2 regions of the Pseudomonas sp. GW101-3H06 genome follow, and region 2 is predicted to be linked to the other one. Evidence: riboswitches for the same ligand, from Rfam matches in the RefSeq annotation. Region 2 holds a riboswitch; the other holds the start of a gene.

Region 1 (15,195 bases), 1.2 Mb from region 2:
CGGCGAAAATGGCCCGGGTCAAAAGCCTGTTCTACAACGGCAACTGGCAGGCCAGCGCCTTGCCGGGCTATGGGCCGGAAAGTCGGGCCAATCCGTTTGCCACGTTCGAGGCAATCCCGGCCCAGGCGCGTTATCAATTCATGCTCGATAACGCCGAGTATTTCGTGCGCACGTTTATTCGCGGCCCGGTTTGCCGGGGGCAAATCGCCACGGACGTGATCCGCGATAACTTTTGGGCGCTGTTCCAGGCGCCCGAGCACGACCTTTATATCACTGACCCGAATTACCGCGGCCAGGCCACGCCGTTGCTGGCGATGCCGGGGCAGAACGACGATGTCGGCAGTGTCCTGAGCCTGTGGCACGACTACCGCGACAAGCGCAACGAGTACGAGGCCTTGCGCCGCGACAGCTACGCCGACCTGCCGGCACCCAGCTGGTCGACCTTGTGGGCCGGCAACGACAATGCACTGTTGAGTATCTTCCGGCACTTCGACAGTGCCGCGGTGACCAAGGGCCTTATCGGCGATGTGCCGCAAACGATATGGCTGTTCGACTTCCCGCTGCTGGAACGTACCTATTATCAGTTGGCGGTGAATTTCGATGTGTTCGGCAACGTCTCCCATCAAGCACAGACACGCCTGTACTTCGACCTGATCCGCAATGGCGCCGAGCAAAACTTCCTGCGCCTGATGCCCGCCGATTCGCGCGATGGCTACCTCGACGACTGGTATCAGAGCAGCGGAAAATTCAAGATGTGGATGGACTACGAGTCCATCGACAACGACAAGCCGACCGCGCTGAAGCTCGATGAAAAAGACACGAAACGCGACTTCGCCATGCAGTTGCTGGCGCGCTATGGCGAACTTGATGCCAGGCCGGATCCGATCAACCGCTGCGACGGTGCCTACTGTTCGCGCCCGAACATCGACCTGGACTTGCAGAGCGCTGAACAGGCCTTGAGTCGTCTGGCGTCACGCCCGGCGGCTGGGCTCAAGGTCATCGATCAATTGCCGGAAGCGACAATGCTGCGCGTCGAAACCGCAAACGGCCAGCGTGTGGTGTACAGCCTGCTGCGCAACCGCGCGCACAGTAACGTGGCGTTTCTGCTCGGCGAGTCGCTGCGTTATCAGCCAGGGCTGGATACCGTGACCATTTTCCCGGGAGTACTCAGCAGTTATCCGAACTTCATGTTCAACATTTCCGCCGGGGAGGTCCCGGCATTTGTGGATGCGATGGAAAACGCCAAGGATGCCGACCGTTTCGAGAAAATCGTCGAGCGTTGGGGGATTCGGCGCAGCCATCCGCAGTTCTGGTTTTACTTTCATGACTTGAGCCGCTACATCCACGAGACCGAGCCGGTGGAAGAGGGCGTGCTGGACATGAATCGCTACGAAAACCTGTAATCAACCGCTGATCCCTTGTGGGAGCGAGCCTGCTCGCGAAGACGGAGTGCCAGTCGCCATCATTGTTGTCTGACACACCGCTTTCGCGAGCAGGCTCGCTCCCACAGGGGATTTGTGGCGAAACTTTCCTGACAAAAATACTAGGACTTTGTCCAGCGCGATGATTGGCGTAAACTGCGCCCAAGCCTGCGAGGAGTTTCCATGACCGCTATTACCATCACCGACGCCGCCCACGATTACCTGGCTGATCTGCTCTCCAAGCAGAACACCCCGGGCATCGGCATCCGCGTTTTCATCACCCAGCCTGGCACCCAGTACGCCGAAACCTGCATTGCCTACTGCAAGCCGGGCGAAGAAAAACCCGAAGACACCGCACTGGGGCTCAAAAGCTTCACGGCTTACATCGATCACTTCAGCGAAGCCTTTCTGGATGACGCGGTCGTCGACTACGCCACCGACCGCATGGGCGGCCAGCTGACCATCAAGGCGCCCAACGCCAAAGTACCGATGGTCAATGCCGACAGCCCGATCAACGAGCGTATCAACTACTACCTGCAAACCGAGATCAACCCGGGGCTGGCCAGCCACGGCGGTCAGGTCAGCCTGATCGATGTGGTCGAAGACGGCATCGCCGTTCTGCAGTTCGGCGGTGGTTGCCAGGGCTGCGGCCAGGCCGACGTGACCTTGAAGGAAGGCATCGAGCGCACCTTGCTCGAGCGCATCCCCGAGCTCAAGGGCGTGCGTGACGTCACTGACCACACGCAGAAAGAAAACGCCTACTACTAAGGTAAGGTGTTCACTGCAAATACAAAAAACGGCGCCCCGTGAGCGCCGTTTTTTTATGGGTGAAATTCACTGACGCCTTCGCGAGCAAGCCCGCGCCCGCAGTTGATCGCATTCCAATGTGGGAGCGGGCCTGCTCGCGAAGAGGGCTTATGGGCGATACAAATGCGCATGCCCGGCGCGATACAGCGACGACTCGCTGAAATGATCACTCCCCAATACTCGCCCCACCAGAATCAACGCCGTGCGCCGAAACCCCTTGGCGGCAACCTTCCCGGCAATATTCCCGAGCGTCCCCACCACCCAATCCTGATCCGGCCAGGTCGCCCGGTGTATGACCGCTATCGGGCAATCCGCGCCGTAATGCGGCAACAACTCGGCAAGGATCTTCTCCAGATGATTGACCCCCAAGTGGATCGCCATGGTCGCCCCATGCTGTGCCAGGCTGCCCAGTTCTTCGCCCACCGGCATGGCGGTTTTGTCGGCATAGCGGGTCAGGATCACGCTTTGTGATACGTCCGGCAACGTCAGCTCTGCGCCCAGTAACGCTGCGCAAGCCGCCGTCGCGGTGACGCCGGGGATGATTTCAAAGGGAATGTCGAACTCACGCAAGTGGCGAATCTGTTCGCCGATGGCGCCATACAGGCTCGGATCGCCAGAATGTACCCGGGCTACGTCCTGACCGTTGTTATGGGCGGTCCTGATCAGGTCGATGATCTGTTCCAGGTGCAATTCGGCGCTGTTGATCACCCTCTGCGCGTGATGACCTTCAAGCACGGCGGTGGGTACCAGCGAGCCGGCATAGATGATGACCGGGCAACTGCGAATCAGCCGCTGGCCTTTGACGGTGATGAGTTCCGGATCACCGGGACCTGCGCCTATGAAGTAGACGGTCATCGTCGGCTCCTGTGAAAAAAGGGGATCGGCAAAGCTTCAGATGAAGATTGCTCATGATTGAAGGCGCGATTATCGGGGATTTTAGGCAGCGCCGGCCAATGCCAGCGTGGCCTGGGCATATTTTTGTCGCGGAATCAGCAGTTTTGCCGGTGCATTGGCCAGTTGTTCGGCCATGGCCAGGGCGGCACTTTCCGCCACGCCATAGCAACCGGTGCGCTCGAAGGCGATCTGCGAATGGTGGCTGAGTTGCAGTTGATAAGCCGCCAGCTGTTCGCTGCTGAAATACATCACCTGCAAGCCAAGTTGCTCGGCCAGTTCGATCAGTGCTGGCTCGTCGCGCTTCAAGTCGATGCTGGCCAGGGCCTTGATCTGATGAAGTTCGATCTGGTTGGCCTGCAGCGCCTGATCGAGCAGCGCACGCAGCGTACTGACGGGGCAGCCGCGCTGGCAGCCCAGGCCGACCACCAGGGTCGGCGCAGCGCCGGTATCAATCATGCGTGGTATTGGCCATCGCTTTTGCGGCGGAACAGCCAGGCGCTGATCAGGCCCAGGGCCAGCCAGAACGCGACGTTGGTCAGTTGCGAAGCGATTTTGAACTGAGTCTCCAGTGCTTGCGGGGCGAGCATCGAGTGCACATCCGGTTGCGGTGCGCCAATCACATGGGGCACGGCAAGGATCGCCACGCCGAGGGCTTTCATCAGCCAGTGGCGGCTGAACGCGATCAGGGCGATGCCGACAGCTGTGGAGGCGGCGGTGAGGATCCACCATAGCTGCCGTTGTGCCAGATCGGCGGCCGCCGTGCCCGGCAATTCAGGCGGCAGGCCGAGGGTCGGCGCCAGCACGAAGGTGGCGTAACCTGCCAGCCCCCAGAGCAGGCCCTGGGACGTTTTGGTCGGCGCGCGCAGGGTGTAGAGACCGGCGAGCATCAGGGCGAAACCGACCGCCACCACCAGATTGCCACCTGTGGTCGACAGCACGCGCTGCCAGCCGTCCTCCGGCTCCCAGGCTTCGCCGTCGTGAGTGTGGGCGGTGACGCCAGCAGCGTGTTCATGCACTTCAACGGCCGCGGGTTCGGATTTTTCGTAAGTCTCGGCCTGCAAAATCAGCGGGGAAACCCAAAGGCTTTGCAGCAGCGTCAGCAACAGGGCGGCCAGCAACCCGGTGAAACCTGCGGTTTGCGCAATACGCTTGATCATGTCTGCAGGTCTCAATGGCACGGGAATGCGGCGCTGTGACGGGTATCGTGAGCGGCGTTGTGGACCGCTTCGATGTGCGAGAAACCGGCGAAATACACAAGGCTGGCGCCGAGGATCGACGCGAGTACGGCGGCGGTCAGGCGTTGGCTCAGGGTTGTGGTGCTACTGGCGGTGGTGCTGTGGTCGGTGCTGCTGATGATCGACATGGCATTTCCCTCTGTTCTGTCAGCGGGGAATCAAAAGCGCATGCAAGATCCCGCGCACGAGCGAGCGCAGGGATTCGAACAGCGCCCGCCCACCGCGGGTTTGTCATTCAGTGATGTTTGGGTCACTTTGTGTTGCGGGCCGGTCTCCGGGCTCACGAGGGGCGCAGGCTTTCGCCTTGACCTGCAAGCATCACCTTCCCATGCCTCATCGGCACAGTGGATCTGACGCTTCGCTCGTTTACCGTTGCGGGGGCAGCACCGGACTGACATGGCTTTAGAGTAAAGCACATGATTCACCGGTTTCCCGTTTCACCCTGTGAAGGGCACCCGTAACAAGACGTGTAGGAGAGCATGGGCAAGGGTGGGGCGTCAATTGGCAGAGGTTCTCATCTTGAAACCGAGGTGAATTCTTCGCGAGCAGGCTCGCTCCAACAGGTGACCGCATTCCAATGTGGGAGCAAGTCTGCTGACGAAGGCGCCGGTGCGGGTGTTACAAGACATTGACCCGCCCTCCTACCATGCGTAGCCTTGCGCTTTCGAGGTTCTTCGGCGTTTGCCGAAGCTAAGAAGGGAACGCGGTCGATGCCGCGGCTGCCCCCGCAACTGTGAACGGTGATGTTCGCTGCCACGCCACTGCACGCTCATGTCCTGAGCCCGCGGGAAGGCGCAGCGAACGCCAGTCCAATGATTGGCACACCGTCAGCCAGGAGACCTGCCTCGATACAGATTCTCACTACAACCGGGCGGGGTGATCCGGTGGCGAACGCTTCCGGCACGCCTGCGCGTTGCCGGTTCTCGTCCCGTATGCCCGCCACCTTGCCAAAGGGCATCCGATGAAAACACTGGCCAAACTCCCCGTCACCATCGTTACCGGCTTCCTCGGCTCGGGCAAAACCACTTTGCTGCGGCACATGCTCGACAATGCCCAGGGCCGCCGCATCGCGGTGATCGTCAACGAGTTCGGCGAGCTGGGCATCGACGGCGAAATCCTCAAGCAATGTTCGATCGGTTGCACCGAAGAAGAAGCGGTTGGCCGGGTCTATGAACTGGCCAACGGTTGCCTGTGCTGCACCGTCCAGGAAGAGTTCTTCCCGGTGATGCGCGAACTGGTTGCCCGTCGCGGCGATCTCGATCACATCCTCATCGAAACGTCGGGTCTGGCCCTGCCTAAACCGCTGGTCCAGGCTTTCCAGTGGCCGGAAATCCGCAGCGCCTGCACCGTTGACGCAGTGATTACCGTGGTCGACAGCCCGGCGGTGGCCGCCGGGACTTTTGCCGCGTTCCCCGATCAGGTCGACGCCCAGCGCAAACTCGACCCGAACCTGGACCACGAATCGCCATTGCACGAACTGTTCGCCGACCAGTTGTCCAGCGCCGACCTGGTGATCCTCAACAAGGCCGACCTGATCAACCCCGAAGACCTGGCCCGCGTGCGCCTGGAAGTTGCCGAGGAACTGCCGCCGGCGGTGAAAGTCATCGAAGCCAGCAACGGTCGTCTGCCGCTGGACGTGCTGATCGGTCTCGGTGCAGGTTCCGAAGAGCACATTGACAGCCGTCACAGCCATCACGACCACCATCATGAAGGCGAAGAAGACGATCATGATCACGATGCTTTCGATTCCATTTCCATCGAATTGCCACAGGCTGACGAAAGCCTGCTGATGGATGCGCTGACCCAACTGGTGGTCCGGCACGGCATCCTGCGGGTCAAGGGCTTCGCTGCGATCCCGAACAAACCGATGCGCCTGCTCATCCAGGGCGTGGGCACCCGTTTCGACAAGCACTTCGACCGTCAGTGGGGCGCTGAAGAAACGCGTATCACCCGGCTGGTGCTGATCGGCCAGGCGTTGGACGCTGCATTGCTCGAAGCGCAATTGCGCGCCGCGCTAAGCGTGTAAGCCATGCACCTGCTCAGGACCCAGCCCGGCGGATTCGTCTCGGATGACAACATTGCCGACCTTGGACAAACCCCCGCCGAGCTGGTGATCCTGTGCAGCGGCGACTCCAGCCTGGCGCTGCTCGCCGAGGCCGCGCAGCAGTTGCCCGAGGATTACCCGAGCGTGCGTCTGGCCAATCCGATGCAGGTACAGAATCACGCCTCGGTCGATCTTTACGTCGATGAAGTACTGCGCCATGCCAAAGTTATTCTGATCTCGCTGCACGGCGGCATCGCCTATTGGCGTTACGGCATCGAGCGTCTGGTGGAGTTGTCGCAAAATGGTGTGCAACTGATTCTGGTCCCGGGCGATGACCGTCCGGACCCGGAACTCAGCGACCTGAGTACCGTGCCGCCTGAAGACCGCGACCGGCTCTGGCACTTCCTGCGCCAGGGTGGCATGGCCAATGCCCTGGACTTGTTTCGCTGTCTGGGCAATCGCTGGCTGGGTCGCGATTACCCATGGTCCGAGCCGCAAACCTTGCCGCGCACGGCGATTTACCACCCGCAAACAAGCCCCGCGACGCTGCAGGATTGGCAAGCTGACTGGCAGGCCGATCTGCCCGTAGCGGCGGTGCTGTTCTATCGCTCGCACCTGCAAGCGGCGAACACCGCTTTCATCGATGTGTTCTGCCAGCGTTTGCAAGCGGCGGGGCTGAACCCGCTGCCGATTGCACTGGCCAGTTTGAAAGAGCCCGGTTGCCTCTCGGTGGTCGAGGACTGGCTGGATGAAGTCGAGGCGGGGGTGATTCTCAACACCACTGGTTTCGCGCAATCGAGCCCCGAAGCGCCGCACCTGCGACCGTTTCGCCGCAACATCCCAGTGATTCAGGCCATTTGTGCCCAGGACAACGAGCCGGGCTGGCGCGCCAGCGAGCAGGGCCTCGGACCCCGGGATCTGGCGATGCACATCGCGCTGCCGGAACTGGACGGACGCATCATCAGCCGACCGATCAGTTTCAAGGATCTGGCCTGGCGCAGTGAGCGCAGTCAGTCCGACGTGGTCTGCTATCGGCCACAACCCGAGCGCATGGACTTTGTCGCCGAACTGGCGCGGCGCTGGATCGATCTGGCGCGTCTGCCTAATGCGGAAAAACGCGTGGCGCTGATCCTCGCCAATTACCCGACCCGAGATGGACGTATCGGCAATGGTGTGGGCCTGGATACCCCGGCTGCGGCGTTGAATATCCTGCGAGCGCTTCATCAAGAAGGTTATCCGCTGCCGGCCGAATTGCCGGACAGTGGTACTGCGCTGATCCAGCAATTGCTCGGCGGCGTCAGCAACGATCTGGAAACAATCGACCAACGTCCGTGCCAGCAAAGTCTGGCCATGGACGAATACCTGACAATGTTCAACGCACTGCCTGAAGTCAATCGCCTGGCGGTGCAAGAGCGTTGGGGGGCGCCGGAAAGCGACCCTATGTGCCGGGACGATCGAATGATGATCGCCGGGTTGCGTTTCGGCCTGACCTTCGTCGGTATTCAACCGGCGCGGGGTTATCAGGTCGATCCGAGTGCGGTGTATCACGACCCGGACCTGGTGCCGCCCCACGGCTATCTCGCGTTCTATTTCTGGTTGCGCAACACCTACGGCGCCCATGGCGTGATCCACGTCGGCAAGCACGGCAACCTCGAATGGTTGCCGGGCAAAGGCGTCGGCCTTTCGCAAAGCTGCTGGCCGGACGCGCTGCTCGGGCCGTTGCCGAACATCTATCCATTCATCGTCAACGATCCGGGCGAGGGCGCCCAGGCCAAGCGCCGCACCCAGGCGGTGATCATTGACCACTTGATGCCGCCGCTGACCCGCGCCGAAACCTACGGACCGCTGCGCAACCTGGAGCTGCTGGCCGACGAGTATTACGAAGCACAACTGCTCGACCCGCGCCGCGCCCGTGAGTTGCAACGGGACATCCTGCAACTGGTGCGCGAGACTCACATCGACCGTGAACTGCAGCTTGAAGAGCAGCTGGACAGCGACGCCGATGCGGCGATCTGGCTGCCGCGGCTGGACACTTACCTGTGCGACTTGAAAGAGTCGCAGATCCGCGATGGATTGCACGTTTTCGGCGAATCACCGGCCGGGCGTCTGCGCATTGACACCTTGCTTGCGCTGCTGCGTATTCCCCGGGGCGATGGGCGCGGGGCGCAATCGAGTCTGTTGCGGGCGTTGGCCAAGGCCTTTGAACTTGGGTTCGATCCGTTGGACTGTGCGTTGGCCGAGCCTTGGAGTGGACCGCGTCCAGTGGGATTGCTGACGCTCAACAATGAAGTCTGGCGTACGGCAGGCGATACCCGCGAACGTCTCGAGCTGTTCGCCACAAAATTGATCTCGCAGGTGGTGAATGCCCCCTGTGGGAGCCAGCCGGCTGGCGATCGAGTATCAGCCACATTGATGTCGACTGACACTCCATCGCCAGCAGGCTGGCACCCACAGGAAGCGGGTTGGTCTGAGGTGCAAGCCATCCTCGACAACCTGCGCGAAGTGGTCGCACCACGTCTGGACGCCTGCGGCCCGGCAGAAATGCGCGGTTTGCTCGATGCCCTCAGCGGTCGTTTCGTGCCCGCCGGCCCCAGCGGCGCACCGAGTCGCGGGCGCCTGGATGTGCTGCCGACCGGACGTAATTTTTACTCGGTAGATGTGCGCAACCTGCCGACCACTACCGCATGGCGCATCGGTTTCCAATCGGCCAACCTGATTCTTGAGCGCCACTTGCAAGACCACGGCGATCATTTGCGCCAGCTCGGTCTGTCGGTATGGGGCACCGCTACCATGCGCACCGGCGGCGATGACATCGCCCAGGCCATGGCGCTGATGGGGGTGCGTCCTGTCTGGGCCACTGGCAGTCAGCGGGTCGATGACTTCGAGATTCTGCCGTTGAGCCTGCTTGATCGGCCACGGGTGGATGTGACGTTGCGCGTGTCCGGTTTCTTTCGCGACGCCTTCGCCAACCTCATCCGCTTGTTCGACGCCGCGGTGCAGGCCGTCGCCGCGCTGGATGAGCCGGACGATCTCAACCCCTTGGCGGCCAAAGTGCGCGCCGAACATGAAGCGTTATTGCAAGCGGGCCTTGATGAAGATGCCGCGCGGCGTCAGGCCGGCTGGCGTATTTTTGGGGCCAAACCCGGTGCCTATGGGGCCGGGGTGCAGGGCGCCATCGATGGTCGCCTGTGGCAGAGCCGCGAGGATCTGGCCGAGGTGTATTTGAACTGGGGCGCTTATGCCTACGGCGGTTCAGACGAAGGCACAGCGGCCCGAGATCAGTTCGCCCAGCGTCTGAGCCAGGTGCAAGCGGTGCTGCAAAACCAGGACAACCGTGAGCACGACCTGCTCGACTCCAATGACTATTACCAGTTCCAGGGCGGCATGCTGGCCGCCGTGGAAAGCCTCAGTGGCGAAGTGGCGGCCAGTTATCACGGTGATCACAGTCAACCGGACCTGCCGAAGATCCGCACGCTGAAGGAAGAACTGAACCGAGTTATCCGCTCACGGGCGGCCAATCCGAAGTGGCTGGAGGGCGTCAAGCGTCACGGCTATAAAGGCGCATTCGAAATGGCGGCGACGGTCGATAACCTGTTTGCCTTCGACGCCACCACCCGATTGATCGACGATCATCAGTATGCGTTGCTGGCCGATGCCTATCTGCTCGACCCAGGCACCCGGGATTTCGTGCGCGAACACAACCCCCATGCCTTGCGCGATATGACCGAGCGCATGCTCGAAGCACAGCAGCGGGGGATGTGGAAGGAACCGGGTGAGTATCGCGAGGCCCTGGAAAACTTGTTGTTGGATATAGAAGAAGACAGTTAAAACACCGCATCCCCTTGTGGGAGATAAAGGTGGCTGTGAAATTACCGACCATGAACGAGTATTGAAGATGACCGACACCCCGCATTTCCCCCTCTCTGCCGTGGTCGGCGCCGATGACTTGAAACTCGCGCTGTACCTGACCGCCATCGACCCGAAGATCGGCGGCGTGCTGATCGAAGGCCCCCGCGGCATGGCCAAATCGACCCTGGCCCGAGGCCTGGCGGACCTGCTCGCCAGCGGTCAGTTCGTCACCTTGCCGCTGGGTGCCACTGAAGAGCGCCTGGTCGGTACCCTCGACTTGGATGCTGCCCTGAGCGAAGGGCGCGCACAATTTTCCCCCGGCGTGTTGGCCAAGGCTGATGGCGGCGTACTTTACGTCGATGAAGTCAATCTGCTGCCCGATCACCTGGTCGATCTGCTGCTCGACGTCGCCGCCAGCGGCACCAATCTGGTCGAGCGCGACGGTCTCTCCCACCGGCATTCGGCGAAGTTCGTGCTGATCGGCACCATGAACCCGGAGGAGGGTGAGTTGCGCCCGCAACTGCTCGATCGCTTTGGTTTGAACGTTGCCCTCAGCGGTCATACCGCACCCACCGAGCGCGGCCAGATCATCCGTCGACGACTGGATTTCGATAACGATCCCCAAGGTTTTTGTGCCGAGTGGGAAAGCCGGCAGCAAGCCTTGCGCGCGCGTTGCCAGCAGGCGCGTAGCGCATTGACGAAGATTCCCCTCGACGATGCAGCGCTGGAGCAGATTACCGAGCGCTGCTTTGCCGCTGGTGTCGATGGCCTGCGCGCCGACCTGGTCTGGCTGCGTGCGGCGCGCGCGCACGCCGCGTGGCGTGGGGCGAGTGCCATTGCCGAGGAAGATATCGACGCCGTCGCCGAGTTTGCCTTGCGCCATCGCCGTCGCGAGCACACGCCTGCGGCATCACAACCCAACCAGTCTCCATCCAGCCACGATCGATCAAGGCAAAGGGCCAACCCGAGCGAAGGGCAGGGGCAATGGGGTGAAATGCCCGCCCAGGCACTGGCGACGGGTGCCCGACGTGAAGTGCCGAGCTGGCCAAAAAAGCCCTAGGCATTCGCCCTCGATTTGATGCGGGGGCGAATGCCAGACCCCGCGCCGGACGACTGGACAACGGCAAGCAGGGTAAGCGTCACGCTGCTCGAAGCGGTTCGGTCAATTGGCCCGGCACATTGCTCAACGGCCGGCCTCGTCAGCATTCCGATCTGGTTTTTCAACTGCGAACCCGCTCGCCCCATGAGCTGTGGCTGGTGATCGTCGATGCGTCGGCTTCGACCCGTCGTCATCAAGCGCTAAGTGATGCAAAGGGGCTGCTGGCGCAACTGTTCGACGACGCCTACCGCCAACGCGCGCGCCTGGCGTTGCTGACAGCCAGTGGTTCGTTGCCGAAGTGGCAGGTGCAAGGTTTGAAAGCCTCCAGCGGTTTACGCCACTGGCTCGATGGGCTTGGCGCGGGTGGCGGCACGCCGTTGCTGGCGGCGTTGGGGGAGGCGGGGCACTGGCTGGCTGCGCGGCAGAAGCGTTTTCCGGCGGAGCAGCAGCGGTTGCTGTTGGTGACTGATGGTCGGTTGAAGGACTGGCCGGCATTGCCCGCACTCGATTGTCCGGGGCTGGTAATCGACATTGAACGTGGACCGATTCGCCTTGGGCGTAGCAGGGTACTGGCGACGCAACTGCAGTCCGAATATCGGCATATCGATGAGCTGATACCAGGCTGAGTTCTTTGTTGCCTGTGCAGGCCTAATCGCCAGCAGGCTGACTCTCACAGTGATTCGGGTGAGACACAGCATTCATAAACGCCGTTTTCCCCTGTGGGAGCCAGCCTGCTGACGAAGAGGGCTGCACATTCAAAGATGAAAGCGCCAGGTACGCGTCATTCAGGTACCAGCACTGTCCGGGGCGCAGGGATCGGATTGCGCATCAGCGTGCCGACCACCAGCGCGGCCAGTAATCCTGCCAGTCCAGCGACCCACAGCAACAGGCTGAAGCCGCCGACAAACGCCAGGTGCGCCAGCGGCTCGACCACCGACCGTGCGGCTTGTGGCAACAGGCTCATGGCCGCCGGCATGTCACCGGCCACCACCCGTGAGGCGACGCCCTGAGTGTGTTCCAGCCACTGCCCGCCCTGTGCCGACAGGTTGTCGTGCAGCAACTGTTCGCTATGGCCCGACAGCAAGGCGCCATAGACCCCGATTGCCAGCATCACTGCACTGAAACGCATGGTGGTGCTCATGCCCGACGCCATGCCGGTGCGCTCCCGGGGTACGCAAGCCATGATATTTTTCTGCGTGTCGCCATTGAGCAACCCGGCACCGGCACCGGTCACGGCAATCGCCAGGGCGAAGGGCAGGTAGCCGCCGCTGTTGACCGCCCAGGCGCTGAGCAGGTTGCCGCAACCCACCAGCGTCAGCCCGAGCGCCATCATGTTTGCCGGGTGAACACGTCCCGCCAGCCGTGCGCCGATGCGCGGGAAGATCAACATGGTCACGGCAAACGGCAGCATGCCCAGTCCAGCGGAAATGGCAGTAAAGCCCAGGCCGTTCTGCAAGTAGAACGGCAGCATGGTCATCATTACCTGGGCACACGCGGCGTAGGAGAACATGCCGAGCAAGGCGCCGATGAAGCGCGGGTACCTGAACAGTTGCAAGTCGATCATCGGTCGCTGTTGCACGCGTTCGATCACCACGAACAAGCCCAGCAACAGGGCACCGCCCACCAGGCGTGCATAGGTCACGGGGTTATTCCACCCGATCCGGTTGGCTTCGATCAGCCCCCAGATCAGGCACAACAGACTGGCACTGAAGGCGAGGCTGCCCCAAGGGTCGAGGCGGGCGGCCTGGGCATCGCGGGATTCCGGCACTGCGCGCCAGACCATGTACATGAGGAGCAGGCCGACCGGCAGGTTGAGGTAGAAAATCCAGCGCCAGCCGACGAATTCAGTGATCAACCCGCCCAAGGTCGGCGCCGCCGTCATGGCCACGCCCATGCAACCGCCCCAGAACGCCCAGGCCTTGGCCCGTTCCACTTCATCGTGGAAGGTGTGGCCGATGGAGGCCAGCGCAGAGGTCAGCAGCAGCGCGGCACCGACGCCCTTGATCGCTCGTGCGATATCCAGAAACAGTGCGCTCGGCGCCGCACCGCAACCCAGCGAGGCCAGGATGAAGATAGCCAGCCCCCACATCAGGGTTTTCTGCCGGCCAAAGCGGTCGGCCAGGCTGCCGGCGGGCAGCAGCAAGGCGGCAAAGGCCAGCATGTAGGCACTGACCACCCATTCGATATCAGCGAAATTCGCCTTTAGATCCCGAGCGATGCTGGGCAAGGTAACGGCGACGATATTAGTGTCCAGCACAATCAGCGAACACACGGCTGAGGCGGTGAGCAATGTCAGACGCGGGCTTACCTTGGGTTTGACGGACATGGCAGACGTTCTCTACTGTGAGGTGATGTGCAGCTTATCGCTGGCTGGCAGTCTATTTGTTAGGCGCGCATCATCACTTCATTACCTTTGAGCTAACGCACCGATGGACATCCGCCACTTCCGCTACTTCCTCGCCGTCGCCCGGCAGCGCAACTTCACCCGTGCCGCCGAGCAATTGGGCATTGCGCCGCCGACCTTGACCCGGCAGATCCAGGACATGGAAGCGGAACTGGGCGCGCGCCTGTTTCTGCGCCAGGCGCGGGATGTCAGCCTGACCGAGGCCGGCGCGGCGCTGGTGATCGAGGCCGAGGCCACGGTGCGCCAGTTCGAGTCGGCCCAACGCAACGCCCAACGCGCCGGTCGTGGCGATATCGGCCACATCGAACTGGGTTATGTGGCCTCGGCGGTGTATTCCGGGGCGCTGCAAAAGCAGGTTCAGGCATTTGCCGGCCAATACCCGGATGTCAGCCTCAACGTTCGGGAAAGCCCCATGGCCAGCCTGCCGAATATGATCCTTGAGGGGCGCTTCGATTTGGGTTACATCCGCTGCCCGCTGGCGTTGCCCGAGGGGATCGAGAGTGTTCGTTTGACTGATGAAGGTTTTGTTCTGGCGCTGCCGGCGGACTCGTGGCTAAACCGCTTGCCGGAGATCAATTCGGCACACCTGCAAAATGAAAACTTCATCCTCCCGGAGCAAGTCGTCGGTACGTTGCAGGTCGCCAGTCAAGGTGGTTTCGTGCCGAAACTGGGGGCGCAGCCGGGTGGCTTGGTGGCGGTGATTGCCCTGGTGTCCCTGGGCCAGGGCGTGGCGGTGGTGCCGGAGTCGGTGGTCGGGCATGTCAGTTTGCCGAATGTGGTTTATCGGCAGATCAAGGATTGCAATGTGACGTCTTGGCTGGCGTTGATTCATCGGCGGTTTGAGAAGTCTGCGGCGGTGAACAGGTACATCGAGCGTGTGAAAAAAGGCTAGGAGCAAAAGCTTCGCGAGCAAGCCTGCTCCCACAGTGGGTCTGTGTCGTTCACAAATCCTGTGGGAGCGAGCCTGCTCGCGAAGACGACCTTCAGAGCAACCGGGTTTTGGATTTGCTACAGATCTTGAAATGATTTCCGGCTGTAGGAATTGTCACTATCACCTGTACGATTCAAGGACTTTTTCCTTTCAGGACTTGCATGAACACCCTCACGGAGCCCCCCAGTAATCCTTCCTCCTCGCGCCAACGCGCGATCTCGACGCATGTGAAATACCCGGTCTTCAGGCCTCCGATTACCCCCGACATTGCAGCTCCACGGCCCCTGCGCCGCGCCTTGCCGTGCCCGGCATTCTGAATTCACTGAAGAGATCGAGACATTTTTATGGAATGGTTAGCCGACCCCACCGCATGGCTGGGCTTGTTGACGCTGATTGTGCTGGAGCTGGTGCTCGGCATCGACAACCTGGTGTTTATCGCCATCCTCGCGGACAAGTTGCCGCCGGAGCAGCGCGACCGTGCGCGCTTGATCGGTTTGTCCCTGGCGTTGTT
Region 2 (15,195 bases):
GCTTTGCCCTCAACGAACAAAGCATCAGCGGGATGGGTACAGGTTTTGCCGGGCGATCTTCCTCTGCCGACGACGCATCCACCATTTTTGGCAACCCTGCCGGCATGTCTCGCCTCAAGCGCGAACAAGTCACCGGCGGTGTTGCATTTATTGACGCGCACACCGATATCAGCGATGCCAGCTCCCGTCCGAACGGCGGCACCAACAAAGGTGACATGGTCCCTTTCATGGGCGTGCCGATGGGCTACTACGTCAAGCCACTCGATGACCAGTGGGCGGTCGGTTTCGGCGTCTACGCACCATTCGGCCTGGTAACCGATTACGAGAACGGCTTTGCCGGCCGTTACTTCGGCAGCAAGAGCGAAGTCAAAATCGTGACCCTGCAGCCAACCGTCAGCTATGCCTTCAACGACAAGGTGTCGATCGGCTTTGGTCCGACCATCAACCGCATCGACGGCAAGCTGGAATCGAACGTATCCCTGAACCCGCTGGCACCGGACGGTGAAGTCAAGATCAAGGGTGACGACACCGCACTGGGTTACAACATCGGTATTCTGGTGCAAGCCACCGACAGCACTCGCGTCGGCCTGACCTACCATTCGAAAGTGAAATACAAGATCGAGGGTGACACCAAGGTCAACTACGGCTTGCTCAGCGCACTGGGCCAAAACCCGAGCCAGAAGTACGACGCTTCGCTCGACATTACGACGCCTGAGTCGGTTGACCTCTCCGTGACTCACCAGCTTAACGACCAGTGGACCCTCTACGCAGGCAGCACCTGGACTCGCTGGAGCCGTCTCAAAGAAATCTCTGTCGAGAACGAAGGCGTACCTGCAGCGCTGGCTGCACGCGGGTTTGGCACCATCACTGAAGAGCAGAACTGGCACGACACCTGGGCGCACGCCATTGGTGCTTCCTATCAGCTGAACAAGCAGTGGGTGCTGCGTACCGGTCTGTCCGTAGACCAGGCGCCGACCAACAACGAAAACCGCTCCCCACGCATCCCGACTGGCGATCGCACGATTTTCAGCCTGGGTGCCGGCTGGAGCCCGACCGACGACCTGACCATCGACGTGGCGTATTCCTATCTGAAGGAAGAAGACGTCAAGGTCAACAACAGCAACGGCCGTCAGAGCTACAGCGCCAAGTATGAAAACTGGGCGAACGGCTTCGGTGTCGGTGCAACCTACCGCTTCTGATGATCGTCGGCGAACCTGAACCACTCGCTGCCCGAATCGAAAAAGCCCCGCGTTCTTCTGCAGACCGCGGGGCTTTTTTGTGGGAGCCAGCCGGCTCGCGAAGGACGTCAACGATGATGCATATCAGCAGGATAAATGTGGCGCCCTCGAAGTTCGCGAGCAGGCTCGCTCTCACAGTCAGGGAACGGCAGCCAGCGGCGGTGAGGCCAGGGCTTTCTCCACAGCTGCGATGAACTCAGGGTCATCGGGCTTGGTCAGGCTGGAAAAACTGGCGATCACCTTGCCTTGGCGATCGACCACATACTTGTAGAAATTCCACTTAGGCGCGCTGCTCTGACTGGCAAGAACCTTGAACAGGTGCGTGGCATCGTCGCCACGAACTTTCTGCGGTTCAGTCATGGTGAAGGTCACGCCATAGTTTACGTAACAGACCTTGGCGGTCTCGGCACCGTCCTTGGACTCTTGCTTGAAGTCATTGGACGGTACGCCGATCACCTCCAACCCCTGCTTCTTGTAACGCTGATTCAACGCCTCAAGGCTTTTGAACTGCGGCGCAAAGCCACAGAAACTGGCAGTGTTGACCACCACCAACGGCTTGCCGGCAAAGCGCTGGCACAAATCGATGGACTCATTGGCGCGCAACTTGGGCAATGAACCTTGCAGCAGCGCCGGGCACTCTGCCGCTTGAGCCAATCCGCTAAACGCTACCAGTAACGCGGGAACTGCAAACCAGCGCATCAGCATATCGGTGCCTCCTTGTGAGGAATCGTCAGGATCGAAGTTACTCGCCCTGACATCCTGCTAGCAAGCCTGCCTCTAGCACAGACTCATGCCCAACTGCATCAACGCCAGCCCGCCCTGATGCCAGCCCCACCACGCCAGGGCCAGCAGCAAGGCACAGACTGCCAAGAGAGTGATTCGCGGCCAGAGACTATTCATGTCGCACTCATTTGGGTTTGCAGCCGCGCCACCGGACGTTCACGCACCGGCCAGTTCAGTGCTGCTGCCATCAGGCTCAAGAGAATCGCGACCTGCCAGATCAAGTCATAACTCCCGGTTCGATCGTACACCACCCCGCCCAACCAGCCGCCGAGGAACGAGCCGAGCTGATGGAACAGGAAAACAATCCCACCAAGCATGGACAGGTTTCGTACACCAAACAAGGTCGCGACCGTGCCGTTGGTCAAGGGCACCGTCGACAGCCACAGGAAGCCCATGGCCATGCCGAATAGATAGGCTGTTGTCGTGGTCACCGGCGCCCACAGGAACAGCGAAATCACCACAGCCCGCAACAAGTACAGCCCCGTGAGCAACCGCGGCTTGGACATGCGTCCGCCCAGCCAGCCTGCGGTATAGGTGCCGAAGATATTGAACAGACCGATCAGCGCCAACACCGTGGTGCCGACGGTGGCTGGAAGGTGTTGATCCACCAGGTACGCCGGCAAGTGAACGCCGATGAACACCACCTGGAAACCGCAGACAAAAAAGCCGAATGCCAGCAGCCAGAATCCCGAATGGGAACAGGCTTCACGCAACGCTTCGGACAGGGTTTGTTCATGCCCTAGCACCGGCAGGGGTTTGTCCTTGAGCATGCCCACCAGCGGCACGATCAGCGCAACCAGCAACCCCAACGCCAGCAAGGCCGCGGACCAGCCGAGCCAGCCGATCAACCCGAGCGTGCCGGGCAGCATGGCGAACTGACCGAAAGATCCGGCGGCGCTGGCGATACCCATGCCCATGCTGCGTTTCTCCGGCGGCACTGCTCGCCCGACTACGCCGAGTATCACCGAAAACGAGGTGCCGGACAGACCGATGCCGATCAACAGGCCGGCACTTAGCGACAAGGTCACCGCCGAGTCGGACAAGCCCATGAACACCAGGCCCAGGGCGTACAGAATGCCACCGATGAGCACCACTTTCGCCGCGCCAAAGCGGTCGGCCAGCGCGCCGGTGAACGGTTGCGCCAGGCCCCAGATGAGGTTTTGCAGGGCGATGGCGAAGGCAAAGACTTCCCGCCCCCAGCCGAATTCGGCACTCATCGGCGCCAGGAACAGGCCGAAGCCATGCCGAACGCCCAGAGATAACGCAAGGATCAGCGCCCCCCCCAACAAAACCCAACCGCACGTACGCCACATCGATGTCATTCTTGTTCTCCTGACGCGGGTATATACCCGCTTAAGATCGAACAAACCGGCATCAAGCCAGTTCGTCCAGCAACTTCAACAACGTTTCACGCTTTTCGGCGCCCAGACGATCAACCAATCGCTGCTGCGCCGCCTCCCAGGCCGGCAAGGCTGCTTTTAGCCGCTCGGCTCCGGCTTCGGTCAGCAGGACGATACGATTGCGCATGTCCTCGCCTTCCACCAGCGTCACCAGACCCTCACCTTCCAGCACCCGAAGATTACGTCCCAGGGTGCTGCGATCCAGCCCCATGGCTTCGGCCAACGTGGAAATGCTCGGTTGATCCAGGCGCTGCAGATTGCACAGCAAAGAATACTGCGCAACGTTGATCCCGAAGCCATCGAGAGCGCCGTCGTAATGCCTGCTGACGCCACGGGCGGCGCGACGCAGGTTGATGCATAAACATTGGGAGTCGAGCATGGTGCGTGTATATACCCGTGAGTCTGTTAAATCAAGTTACAGTAAGAGTGATTCATCGCCTGACAATCCGCAATCGCGAGCCTGCTCGCGAAGAGGCCGGTTTTATCGATGCAACCCGATCATACCAACGCAAGCCCCACCAGTACCGTCACCTCCAGCAGCTCCAGCAACGCGCCCGCCGTATCCCCTGTCGTCCCGCCCAATCGCCGCAACATCACTTGCCTTAACCAGACGAACAGTACAACGCCCAACACCACTGCGAACACGCCATGAATGCCCGCGACCAGCACACAAACCAAAGCGCTGAGTGCCAACACTTGCTTGCCCGCCAACCGCGGAAGATGATCGGCCAGTGCCTGCCCCAGACCGCCAGGACGCACATAGGGCGTGGTCAGGAATAACCCCAGCAACGCGCTGCGCCCCAGCAGCGGAACGATAATCAGCGCCACGGCGTACTGCTGTTCGATCAACGCCAGCAACGCGGCAAATTTCAGGAGCAGCACCAAGACCAGCGTCACCACTGCGATCGGACCGCTGCGCGGGTCTTTCATGATGGTCAGTGTGCGCTCACGGTCGCCATATCCACCGAGCCAGGCATCGGCGCTGTCAGCCAGACCGTCCAGGTGCAACGCACCACTGAGCAACACCCAAACCGTCAGCAACAGCGCTGCTTGCAACAACAAGGGTGCGCCCAACAACAGCCAGTTCAATGCCCATAGAATCCCGCCGAACAACAACCCCACCAGCGGATAAAACAGCAGCGATCGCCCCAACTCTTGCGGTGCCGGCATGCCCGGCAATCGTATCGGCAGGCTGCTGAGGAATTGCAGGGCGATCCAGAACGGCAACATGGTCAACGCACTTCCTTCAACAAGCCATCGGCATCAACCGATAGCGAGAACAGTGCTCCATGACCCACTTCGACGTTGAGCAACTGTTCACGAGGCAAGCCTCGCGCCTGAGCCAGCAACAAACGCATGACTCCGCCATGGCTGATCAGCAACACACGCTCGCCGGCGTACGCCGCTTGCAAACGCGCCACCGCCACCCGCACCCGTTCAGAAAATTCAGCCACCGGCTCTCCCTGAGGCGGGGTGAATGAATAAGGATCCGCCCAAAACAACCCCAGGGCTTCGGCATCGGTTTCCATCAACGCCGCAGCGCTCTGCCCTTCCCAACGACCAAAGTGCAGTTCTTGCAGATTCTGATCGAACGCTACCGGTAAGCCCATTTGCCCGGCGAATTCCTCAGCGAAGCGCGCACACCGCTGCAACGGTGAGCTGATCACACGATCCCAAGGCCCCTGCTCTATCACGGCCGAGCGCATCTGCTGCCAACCCTTTTCGGTCAGCGCATCGTCGAGGCTGCCACGCAATCCGCCGCCGAGTTCGGTTTCGCCGTGACGCAGCAGATCCAGGCGCAAAATCATGCCGGGCGATCCGCGACCGCCGCTTCAGCAAACGTCGCCATTTGCCCGTGCAGGTCACACGCAAGCCGCAACAACGGCACGGCCAGTGCCGCGCCGCTGCCTTCGCCCAGACGCAAACCGAGGTCGAGCAACGGCTCGGCGCCCAGGGTTTCCAGCACATGCCGATGCCCGGGCTCGGCCCCCCGGTGACCGAACAACAGCCACTGACGGCATTCAGGATTCAGGCGCACCGCGACCAACGCGGCAACGCTGCAGATGAAGCCGTCCACCAATACCGCAACACCTTCCTGGGCACAGGCCAGATAAGCGCCAACCAGTGCTGCGATTTCGAAGCCGCCCATATTGAAAAGGGTTTGCAAGGCATCGCCACGTTGAGCGCCATGCAAGGCCAATGCACGTTCAATCACCTCGGCCTTGTGGCTGACACCTGCCGCATTCAACCCGGTGCCCGGCCCGGCCAGATGCACCACCGGGCATTCGAGCAAGGCACAGGCCAGCGCACTGGCGGCAGTGGTGTTGCCGATGCCCATCTCGCCACCGATGAACAACTGCGCACCGCCCGCTTTCGCCCTCAATACGCTGTCACGACCGGCCTGCAGAGCAAGTTCGCCTTGAGCCGATGTCATCGCCGGCCCCCGCGCGAAATTCGCCGTGCCCGGGCCGACGTTCAAGTGACGCACCCCCGGCAGGTTCAGCGAAGGCGTGACCGTTCCCAGATCCACCACTTCAAGGGAAGCCCCCAACTGCCGCGCCAACACGCTGATCGCCGCGCCGCCGTTGACGAAGTTATGCAGCATCTGCCCGGTGACTTCCTGGGGAAACGCCGACACCCCTTCGGCCACCACGCCGTGATCACCGGCAAAAATCGCGATCGACACCTGCTCCAGACTCGGCTTGACTCGCCCCTGCAATCCCGCCAGTTGCACCGCCACCGACTCAAGTTGCCCGAGAGAGCCGGCCGGCTTGGTCAATTGCTGTTGACGGGCTAACGCCTGCTCGACCGCCTGGGCGTCGATCACTTGGCAAGGATTCAACCACCAGGATGGGCTCATAACGCAGTTCCTTTCAAAGTCAGGGGCAGGCCGGCGACGGTCAGGATGACTCGCTGACAACGCTCGGCCAGAGCTTGATGCAACCAACCGGCTTCATCGACATAGCGGCGAGTCAACTCGCCCAGCGGCACGACACCCATTCCGGTCTCGTTGCTGACAAAAATGATTTCCCCCGGCAGCGACGCCAGGCACTCCAGCAAGGCTTCACGCTCGGCGTTCAGGCGCTCGGCATCGTCCTGCATCAGCAGATTGGTCAGCCACAGGGTCAGGCAATCGACCAACAGGCAATGATCGGCGCGGGCGTTTTCACGCAGGGCACGGGCCAGCTCCAGAGGCTCTTCGATCAACGCCCACTCGGCCGGACGGCGGGCGCGGTGATGGGCGACCCGCTCGCTCATTTCGCCGTCCAGGGGTTGGCTGGTGGCGATGTAGGTCACCTGGAGCTGACTGTCAGTTGCCAGTTTTTCGGCCAGGCGACTTTTGCCGGAGCGGGCGCCACCGAGGATCAGTTGGAGCATGGTCATCAACCTTCTAATTGGCGGTGTAACGACTGGCGCCTTCGCGAGCCTGCTCGCGAAGGCGCCCTAAAGAACACCTCAAATCCCGCAGAGCTCCCGCAACAGCGCAGTATCGAGATGCTGCTCCACCAAATCCGCCAAGCGCTCGATATCCCGCTCGCGCAACCCGTGGTAATCCACATCCTGCACAGCCTGCAAACCGGCCCAGCGCAACAGCGCACTGCACGCCGCCGGTGATTCGAACAGACCGTGCAGATAGGTGCCGAGAATCTGTCCGTCGATACTTTGCGCACCGTCACAACGACCATCATCGAGCTGCACCGCGGCGTTTTCCAGCGCCGCTCCGGTGGTTACACCGGCATGGATTTCATAGCCGCTGACTTCAGCATTTTCCAGCGCCAGGCGCCCACGCACATTGCGCAGTTGCTTCTCTGCTTCGAGCCGGGTTTCGAACGCCAGCAAACCCAAGCCGATGCTGGAACCCGATGTGCCTTCAAGGCCCAGCGGATCGTGTACCTGCTCACCGAGCATTTGCAGGCCGCCACAGATGCCCAGCACTTTCCCGCCGTAACGCAGATGTCGAGAAATCGCCGTGTCCCAGCCGTTGGCCCGCAGATAAGCGAGGTCACTGCGCACGCTTTTCGAGCCGGGAAGAATGATCAGATCGGCCGGTGGAATCGCCTGGCCGGGACCGATGAATTGCAGGTCCACTTGCGGATGCAGGCGCAACGGGTCGAAGTCGGTGTGATTACTGATGCGCGGCAGCACCGGCACCACCACTTTCAACACCTGCTCAGCCTTGTCGGTCTGGCGCTGATCAATACCGTCCTCGGCTTCCAGGTGTAGGTCCATTACGTATGGCAACACGCCGATCACCGGTTTGCCGGTGCGTTGCTCCAGCCAGTCCAGGCCCGGTTGCAACAAAGCGATATCGCCACGAAAACGGTTGATGATAAAGCCCTTGACCCGCGCCTGTTCGCTGGGCGACAGCAACTCCAGCGTGCCCACCAGATGGGCGAACACTCCGCCCCGATTGATATCGGCGATCAGTACCACCGGACAATCCACCGCTTCAGCGAAGCCCATGTTGGCAATGTCGCCGGCACGCAGATTGATCTCGGCAGGCGAACCGGCACCTTCGACCATCACCAGCGGATAGGCCGCGCTCAACCGGGCATGGGAAGCCAGCACCGCTTGCATGGCGATGGTTTTGTAGTCGTGATAAGCCACGGCATTCATGGTCGTGACAGCACGACCGTGGATGATCACCTGGGCGCCGGTGTCGCTGTTGGGCTTGAGCAACACCGGGTTCATGTCGGTATGCGGTTCGAGATACGCGGCCTGAGCCTGCACCGCTTGTGCGCGACCGATCTCGCCACCGTCGGCCGTCACCGCGCTGTTGAGCGCCATGTTCTGCGGCTTGAATGGCACCACGTCTATACCCTGACGCGTGACCCAACGGCACAGCGCTGTCACCAGCGTGCTTTTGCCGGCATCCGATGTGGTGCCCTGCACCATCAAGGTGGTCATGTGGCTTCCTTGGCAAAGTCTTCGAATGCAGCGGCGAGGCGTGCCCAATCGGCCTCTTCGGCCGGCAAGCCAAAACGCAGGCTGCTGTTTAGTGTGAACAATCGCAGCAGAATGCCACGTCGGGCCATGAACTCATGGAGTTCTTCGGCACGTTCGGTGATCAGCCATTGGAACAAGGCGCAACCGCCCTGGGGTTTGAAGCCGTGCTGCTCAAGCAACGACGCCAACCGTTCGCTGGCCTCGTCGGCACGCACCCGTTGCTGCGTATGCCCTTCGGTATCGCGCAGGCAAGCCTGGCCCAGCACCCGGGTCGGGCCGCTTACCGCCCAGGGTCCGACCTGTTCGGCGAGCAGCTTGAGCAATTTGCGCTCGGCCAGGACAAACCCCAGACGCACCCCGGCCAGGCCAAAAAACTTGCCGAACGAACGCAGCACAATCAGCCCGACCTGATGGGCAAACGGCGCCACGCTCAGGTGCGGTGTGTTGTCCATGAACGCTTCGTCCACCACCAGCCAGCCACCGCGCTGGGCCAGTCGCGAATGCCAATCGAGCAATCGGGCGGGCGTCAGGCTCAGGCCGGTAGGATTGTTCGGGTTGACCACCACCAGCACGTCGAGGCTGTCGACAAAGAAATCGACTTCCTGCTCCAGCACTTCACGCACGATGTAACCATTACGACGCCAGGCTTCGGCATGTTCGGCGTAACACGGCGACAGCACGCCGACCTTGCCCGCCCGGCGCAATCGCGGCAACAACTGGATGGCCATCTGCGAACCGGCCACCGGCAATGCCTGCAAGGCGCCGTAGTAATCGCAGGCGGCCTGTTCCAGGCCGTCATCGGTTTCCGGCAAGCGTGCCCAGGCCCGCAGCGGAATCTGTGGCACCGGAAACGGCCAGGGCGCCAGTCCGCTGGACAGGTCAAGCCAATCGGCTTGCGCGATGCCGTATTCGAGCGCCGCCTTGCGCAAACGTCCACCGTGCTCAAGCATAAAATTCAGCCCCCACGCAGAGAATCAGCAGCCATAACCATACCCCGCGCTGGACCAATTGCCAGCCGCGGTCAATGGCGTCGGCGTCCGCCGGCAGGCCCTCGCCCAGTGGCGGACGCTCATGCAGTTCGCCGTGATAAATCGCCGGCCCACCCAACTCGACGCCCAGGGCACCAGCGCCCGCTGCCATCACCGGACCGGCATTCGGACTGTCCCAGGTCGGGCCCTGGGTACGCCAACATTTCAAGGCCAGCCGAGTCTTGCCCAGCAGCGCGTAGGTCAACGCCACCAACCGCGCAGGAATGTAATTGAGCACATCGTCGATCTTCGCCGCGGCCCAGCCGAAACGCTCGAAGCGTTCGTTGCGATAGCCCCACATCGCATCCAGGGTGTTGCTCAAACGGTAAAGCACCACGCCAGGCGCACCGGCCACGGCAAACCAGAACAAAGCGGCGAACACCGCATCGCTGCCGTTCTCCAGCACCGACTCGGTGGCGGCGCGAGCGACTGCGGTTTTGTCGAGCTCGCTGGTCTGACGGCTGACCAGATAACCCACCCGCGTGCGCGCCTCGTCCAGATCATCGCTGCGCAGAGCCCTGGCCACCGGCTCGACATGCTCACCGAGGCTGCGCATGCCCAGGGCGCAATACAGTGCGAGAATTTCGACGACCCAACCCACATAAGGCGCCCAGGAAAACGCCGTGGCCAACAGCGTCAACGGCAACACGGCGATCACCCACGCGGTCACGCCATGGCTGCGCCAGCCGCGGCCACCACCGTTGAAACGTTGCTCGATGCGCTCGGCAAAACGGCCGAACGCCACCAGCGGATGCCAGCGTTTGGGTTCGCCCAGCAGCGCATCCAGCGCCACGGCGGCGACACTCAACAACGCCACACTCATGGACGCACTCCCCAATAATTTTCGTATAACAATTCACTGAGCGGACGCGCTTGCGCCCAGCCCTCCAGCACCAGCATCGGTGCCGGATAAAATTCCTTGACCGGTCCCAGGCACAAAATGGCCAACGGCTTGGCGCCGGACGGCAGCCCCAGCAGATCCGCCAGCGCTTGCGGTTCGAACAGCGAGACCCAGCCCATGCCCAACCCTTCGGCGCGGGACGCCAGCCACAGGTTCTGGATCGCGCAGGACAACGAGGCCAGGTCCATTTCCGGCAAAGTGCGCCGACCGAAGATATGCCGCTCGCGATCATCCATCAGCGCCGCGACCAGCACCTCGGCGCAATCATTGATGCCTTCAACCTTGAGCTGCATGAATTCGTCGGTGCGCTCACCCAGGGCTTCGGCGGTGCGGATGCGTTCTTCTTCCACCAACACCTGGATCTTGCCGCGCAAGACGCGGTCGCTGATGCGAATGAAACGCCAGGGCTGCATCAAGCCGACACTCGGCGCCTGGTGCGCGGCTTCGAGCAGGCGCCGCAAGAGCTCGGGCTCGACGGTGCCGCCACTGAAGTGGCGCATGTCGCGACGTTCGGCGAGGGCGCGATAGACCGCTTCGCGCTCGGCCGGACTGAATGCGTTGTCAGTCATGGCCTCTTCGCGAGCAGGCTCGCTCCCACAGGATTCAGGTGATCTTGGGTGGGAGCGAGCCTGCTCGCGAAGGCACCCGCTCGGTCAGGTGCAAACAGCGAAGCAATCGCCGTCGGATTGGACGGAAAATAAAAATGCACATACGAAGCCGTCATCCGCCCCTGACGATAAACTGCCTCCGCCCCACGCCCGCCATTAGGACTCATGCCCCGGGCTATCGGTGTCAGTTCGGTGGTAGTCAGCGAATGATGATAGGTGTGGCCGCGCAGCGAACCTTCCGGCAGTTCAACCGCCTGCAACGCCAACGCGGCGAGACGCTTTTGCATCACCGCATCACCGGCCAGCAATCCCACCAGTTCAGCGCGAGTGCCTTCGACATCGGTCAGCGAATCGAGCAGATAAAGCATGCCGCCACATTCGGCCAGTAACGGTTTGCCCGCTGCGTGGTGCGCACGGATTGCGCTGAGCATCGACGTGTTTTGTGCCAGGGCCACATGGTGCAATTCAGGGTAGCCACCCGGTAGATACAGGCTGTCTGCCTGCGGCAAATCCGTATCGCGGATCGGCGAGAAGAACCGCAGCTCGGCGCCCATCGCCCGCAGCAAATCAAGGCTGGCGCCGTAGGTGAAGGCGAACGCTTCGTCCCGGGCCACGGCAATGCGCACGCCGGCCAGCAATGGCTCGGCGGCGATCACATCCGGCGCGGCGAATTCAACCGCCGGCGGCAGCGCAACCTCGCAACTGCTGGCCAAGGCATCGGCTGCCGCATCGAGACGCACATCGAGGTCGTTCAACTCGCTGGCCTGGACGAGGCCGAGGTGTCGGCTCGGCAATTCGATCCCGGTTTCCCGGGACAGCGCGCCGTACCAGCGCAGGCCTTCGGTCAAGCTACCTTCGAGCAGTTGTGCATGACGCAAGGTGCCGACACGATTGGCCAGGACCCCGGCGAACGGCAAGTCCGGCTGATAGCGCGCCAACCCCAGTGCCAGTGCGCCAAAGGTCTGGGCCATGGCGGTGCCGTCGATCACGCCCAGCACCGGTACACCGAAGTGCCGTGCCAGATCAGCGCTGGACGGTGTGCCGTCGAACAGCCCCATCACGCCTTCGATCAGGATCAGGTCGGCGTCGCCTGCGGCTTCCCACAATAAGCGGCGACTTTCCTGCTCGCCGACCATCCACATGTCCAGTTGATACACCGGCGCACCGCTGGCGCGCTCGAGAATCATCGGGTCGAGAAAGTCGGGGCCACATTTGAACACGCGGACCTTGCGCCCCTGATTGCGATGCAATCGAGCCAGCGCGGCGGTGACCGTGGTCTTGCCTTGACCGGAGGCCGGCGCGGCAATCAGGACCGCGGGGCAACGACGGGGTTGATTCACAGCTCGACGCCTTTTTGCGCTTTGATCCCAGCCTGGAACGCGTGCTTGATCATGCCCATCTCGGTGACGGTGTCGGCCAGTTCGATCATCTCCGGTTTGGCGCCACGACCGGTGACCACCACATGCTGCATCGGCGGCCGTGCCTGCAAATCGCTGAGCACCTGATCGAGATCGAGGTAGCCGTGTTTGAGCGCGATGTTCAGTTCATCCAGCACCACCAGGCCTATGGATGGATCGCGCAGCAATTGCTGCGACACCGCCCAGGCCGCTTCAGCAGCGGCGATATCACGCTGACGGTCCTGGGTTTCCCAGGTAAAGCCCTCGCCCATCACATGAAAGCGCACCTGCTCGGGGAAGCGCCGGAAGAACAACTCCTCGCCCGTGCTGTTGCGCCCCTTGATGAACTGCACAACGCCGCACTGCATGCCGTGGCCCAGCGACCGGGCGAGCATGCCGAACGCCGAACTGCTCTTGCCTTTGCCGTTGCCGGTCAGCACCAGCAACAGACCGCATTCATTCGGGGAATTGGCGATGCGTTCATCGATCACGGCTTTCTTGCGCAGCATGCGCGCCAGATGACGTTCGTCACGATCAGGGGTATCAGTCATGGGGAGCTCTCCGTTGAGGCTGGATAACGGCGGGCAGGCACAAAAATAGACGGCAAGAAGCCTGGCATCGCCCACCGTGATGCCGCTTGGATGGATCAGGCCGGTCTCCGGGCTCATGAGCGGCGTTGGCCTGACTGCGCGCCTTCCCATGTCTTTTGACACAGTGGCTCAAGACGCAGCTTTCACTCATTTACCGTTGCGGGGGCAGCGCCGGAATTGCAGACCTTCGTGCTTTGAAGTGACCACTCACCGGCTTCCCTGTTTCACTCTGTCGACCCAAGCCACAGAGCACCTGAAACAAGCCGCGAAGGTTAGAGGGTTGGGGGTGGAGCGTCAATTGAAGACGGGCCGTATCAGTGAATAACAGCCACCCATCCACAATTTGACGCCAATCTTGTGCCACACTCTCAGCAGTGATATCAAAGAGCCACAACCCCACAACACAATAAAAAGGGTGAGCCCCATGCAAGGCATGATCATCAGCAATCCGAAGCTGGAATTCCTGCGACCGGTACTGGAGCGCTGGTTCGAATGTATTGACCGCTACAACGCTGTGCGTGGAGATCATGAAACACCGTACTGGCTCGACGAAAAAGCCAACCTCGGCCTGCTCTCAGCTGCGGCATGGATGGCGGAGACGGTCACGCTGCAACAAGCGCCCACCCGCAAACAGATCGAAGAAGGCGAACGCAATGGCCGCGCCGACCTGTTTATCGCCACCCCCGAAGCCCGCGCCTGGCTGCAGGCCACGCAACGCTGGCCACGGGTCAACAGCCTGAACCTGACCCAGGCCCTGCACGACATCACCAGCAACGCCAAGCAAATCAGCTACGCCAGCGACCTGAAACTCGGCTGCCTGTTCGTCGCCCCGCAAAAAGCCCAGCACGGCGCCACTCCGGAAGAACTGCAAGACATGGTCGATGACCTGCAAAAAGAGCACACCTGCGCCGTGGCCTGGTATTTCCCCTACGCCTATCGCAAGTTGCGCAACGAGGCAGGCCACTATCACCCCGGCATCGCCGTACTGCTGAAAGAGGCTCGCGGCTGAGGGTTGAACCATCCAGCGTTTAGACTTCTCTATGATTAGATCAAGGCATTCATAGGGAAGATCAGTAATGCGCACGTCTCAACTCGCTTTTGTCATCGCCCTCGCCGGAGGGCTCGCCGCCTGCGGTGAAACCTCCAGGCTGCAAGTCTCCGACGGCACCGGCCCGTCGCCCAAGCTGCCAGAACCGAACAAAACACTGATCCCGACTGTGAACATCGCGCCGGCCATCGGCTGGCCGGACGGCGCAAAACCTGTCGCGGCCGCCGGCACGCGAGTGGCCGCGTTCGCCGAAGGCCTTGATCACCCGCGCTGGCTTTACGTGCTGCCCAATGGCGATGTACTGGTCGCCGAAACCAACGCCCCGCCCAAACCCGCTGACGGCCAAGGCATTCGCGGCTGGGTCATGAAACAAGTCATGGGCCGTGCCGGGGCTGGCGTGCCGAGCCCGAACCGCATCACCCTGCTGCGAGATTCGGATCACGATGGCATTGCCGAGACCCGCACGGTTTTCCTGGAAAATCTCAACTCACCTTTCGGCATGACCCTGGTCGGCAATGATCTGTACGTAGCCGATACCGATCGCCTGCTGCGCTTTCACTATGAAAGCGGCGACACGGTGATCAAGGCGCAGCCGACCAAAGTGGTGGATTTGCCGGGCGGTCCGCTGAACCATCATTGGACCAAAAACGTCATCGCCAGCAAGGACGGGAGCAAGCTGTACGTCACGGTAGGCTCGAATAGCAACGTCGGGGAAAACGGCATGGATCAGGAGGAAGGACGCGCGGCGATCTGGGAAGTGGATCGCGCCACCGGCAACCACCGAATCTTTGCTTCGGGGATTCGCAATCCGAACGGACTGGCCTGGGAACCTACCAGCGGTGCTTTGTGGACGGCCGTCAACGAGCGGGATGAAATCGGCAGCGACCTGGTGCCCGATTACATCACCTCTGTGAAGGACGGTGGGTTCTATGGTTGGCCTTACAGTTATTACGGACAGCACGTCGATGTTCGCGTCGAGCCGCAAAAACCCGAGCTGGTGGCCAAGGCGATTTCGCCGGACTACGCAGTGGGTCCGCATACCGCGTCGCTGGGCCTGACATTTGCCGAAGGCAACAAGTTGCCGGCGCAATTCAGCGAAGGCGCCTTTATCGGCCAGCACGGCTCATGGAACCGCAAGCCGCACAGTGGCTACAAAGTGATTTTCGTGCCCTTCAGCGCCGGCAAACCGAACGGGCAGCCGGTGGATGTGCTCACGGGTTTTCTCAATGACGACGAAAAAGCCATGGGCCGGCCG

The links. A riboswitch is a leader RNA that binds a small molecule or an ion and turns the genes downstream of it on or off. The one in region 2 is predicted to bind cobalamin.
Region 1: linked by a shared signal. The riboswitch ahead of cobW (cobalamin biosynthesis protein CobW) and the one ahead of cobO (cob(I)yrinic acid a,c-diamide adenosyltransferase) in region 2 are both predicted to bind cobalamin.

The regions. Positions count from the first base shown of each region.
Region 1 covers NZ_JBWKZO010000001.1:3,549,393-3,564,587, reverse strand. The annotation lists gene AC07ZE_RS16220 (fatty acid cis/trans isomerase) at 1-1,403, shown strand, start outside; gene nfuA (Fe-S biogenesis protein NfuA) at 1,605-2,189, shown strand; gene cobM (precorrin-4 C(11)-methyltransferase) at 2,337-3,083, opposite strand; gene AC07ZE_RS16205 (cobalamin biosynthesis protein) at 3,165-3,578, opposite strand; gene AC07ZE_RS16200 (CbtA family protein) at 3,575-4,279, opposite strand; gene AC07ZE_RS16195 (CbtB domain-containing protein) at 4,291-4,485, opposite strand; cobalamin riboswitch at 4,606-4,831, opposite strand; cobalamin riboswitch at 5,008-5,219, shown strand; gene cobW (cobalamin biosynthesis protein CobW) at 5,319-6,383, shown strand; gene cobN (cobaltochelatase subunit CobN) at 6,387-10,229, shown strand; gene AC07ZE_RS16180 (magnesium chelatase ATPase subunit I) at 10,297-11,310, shown strand; gene AC07ZE_RS16175 (vWA domain-containing protein) at 11,430-11,975, shown strand; gene AC07ZE_RS16170 (MFS transporter) at 12,131-13,675, opposite strand; gene AC07ZE_RS16165 (LysR family transcriptional regulator) at 13,779-14,645, shown strand; gene AC07ZE_RS16160 (TerC family protein) at 15,029-15,195, shown strand, end outside.
Region 2 covers NZ_JBWKZO010000001.1:4,721,992-4,737,186, forward strand. The annotation lists gene AC07ZE_RS21525 (OmpP1/FadL family transporter) at 1-1,199, shown strand, start outside; gene AC07ZE_RS21530 (glutathione peroxidase) at 1,377-1,943, opposite strand; gene AC07ZE_RS21535 (hypothetical protein) at 2,016-2,138, opposite strand; gene AC07ZE_RS21540 (MFS transporter) at 2,135-3,343, opposite strand; gene AC07ZE_RS21545 (MarR family winged helix-turn-helix transcriptional regulator) at 3,396-3,800, opposite strand; gene AC07ZE_RS21550 (adenosylcobinamide-GDP ribazoletransferase) at 3,920-4,651, opposite strand; gene cobC (alpha-ribazole phosphatase family protein) at 4,654-5,229, opposite strand; gene cobT (nicotinate-nucleotide--dimethylbenzimidazole phosphoribosyltransferase) at 5,226-6,281, opposite strand; gene cobU (bifunctional adenosylcobinamide kinase/adenosylcobinamide-phosphate guanylyltransferase) at 6,278-6,799, opposite strand; gene AC07ZE_RS21570 (cobyric acid synthase) at 6,878-8,329, opposite strand; gene cobD (threonine-phosphate decarboxylase CobD) at 8,326-9,318, opposite strand; gene cbiB (adenosylcobinamide-phosphate synthase CbiB) at 9,311-10,219, opposite strand; gene bluB (5,6-dimethylbenzimidazole synthase) at 10,216-10,866, opposite strand; gene AC07ZE_RS21590 (cobyrinic acid a,c-diamide synthase CobB) at 10,863-12,245, opposite strand; gene cobO (cob(I)yrinic acid a,c-diamide adenosyltransferase) at 12,242-12,853, opposite strand; cobalamin riboswitch at 12,935-13,164, opposite strand; gene AC07ZE_RS21600 (hypothetical protein) at 13,317-13,901, shown strand; gene AC07ZE_RS21605 (PQQ-dependent sugar dehydrogenase) at 13,969-15,195, shown strand, end outside.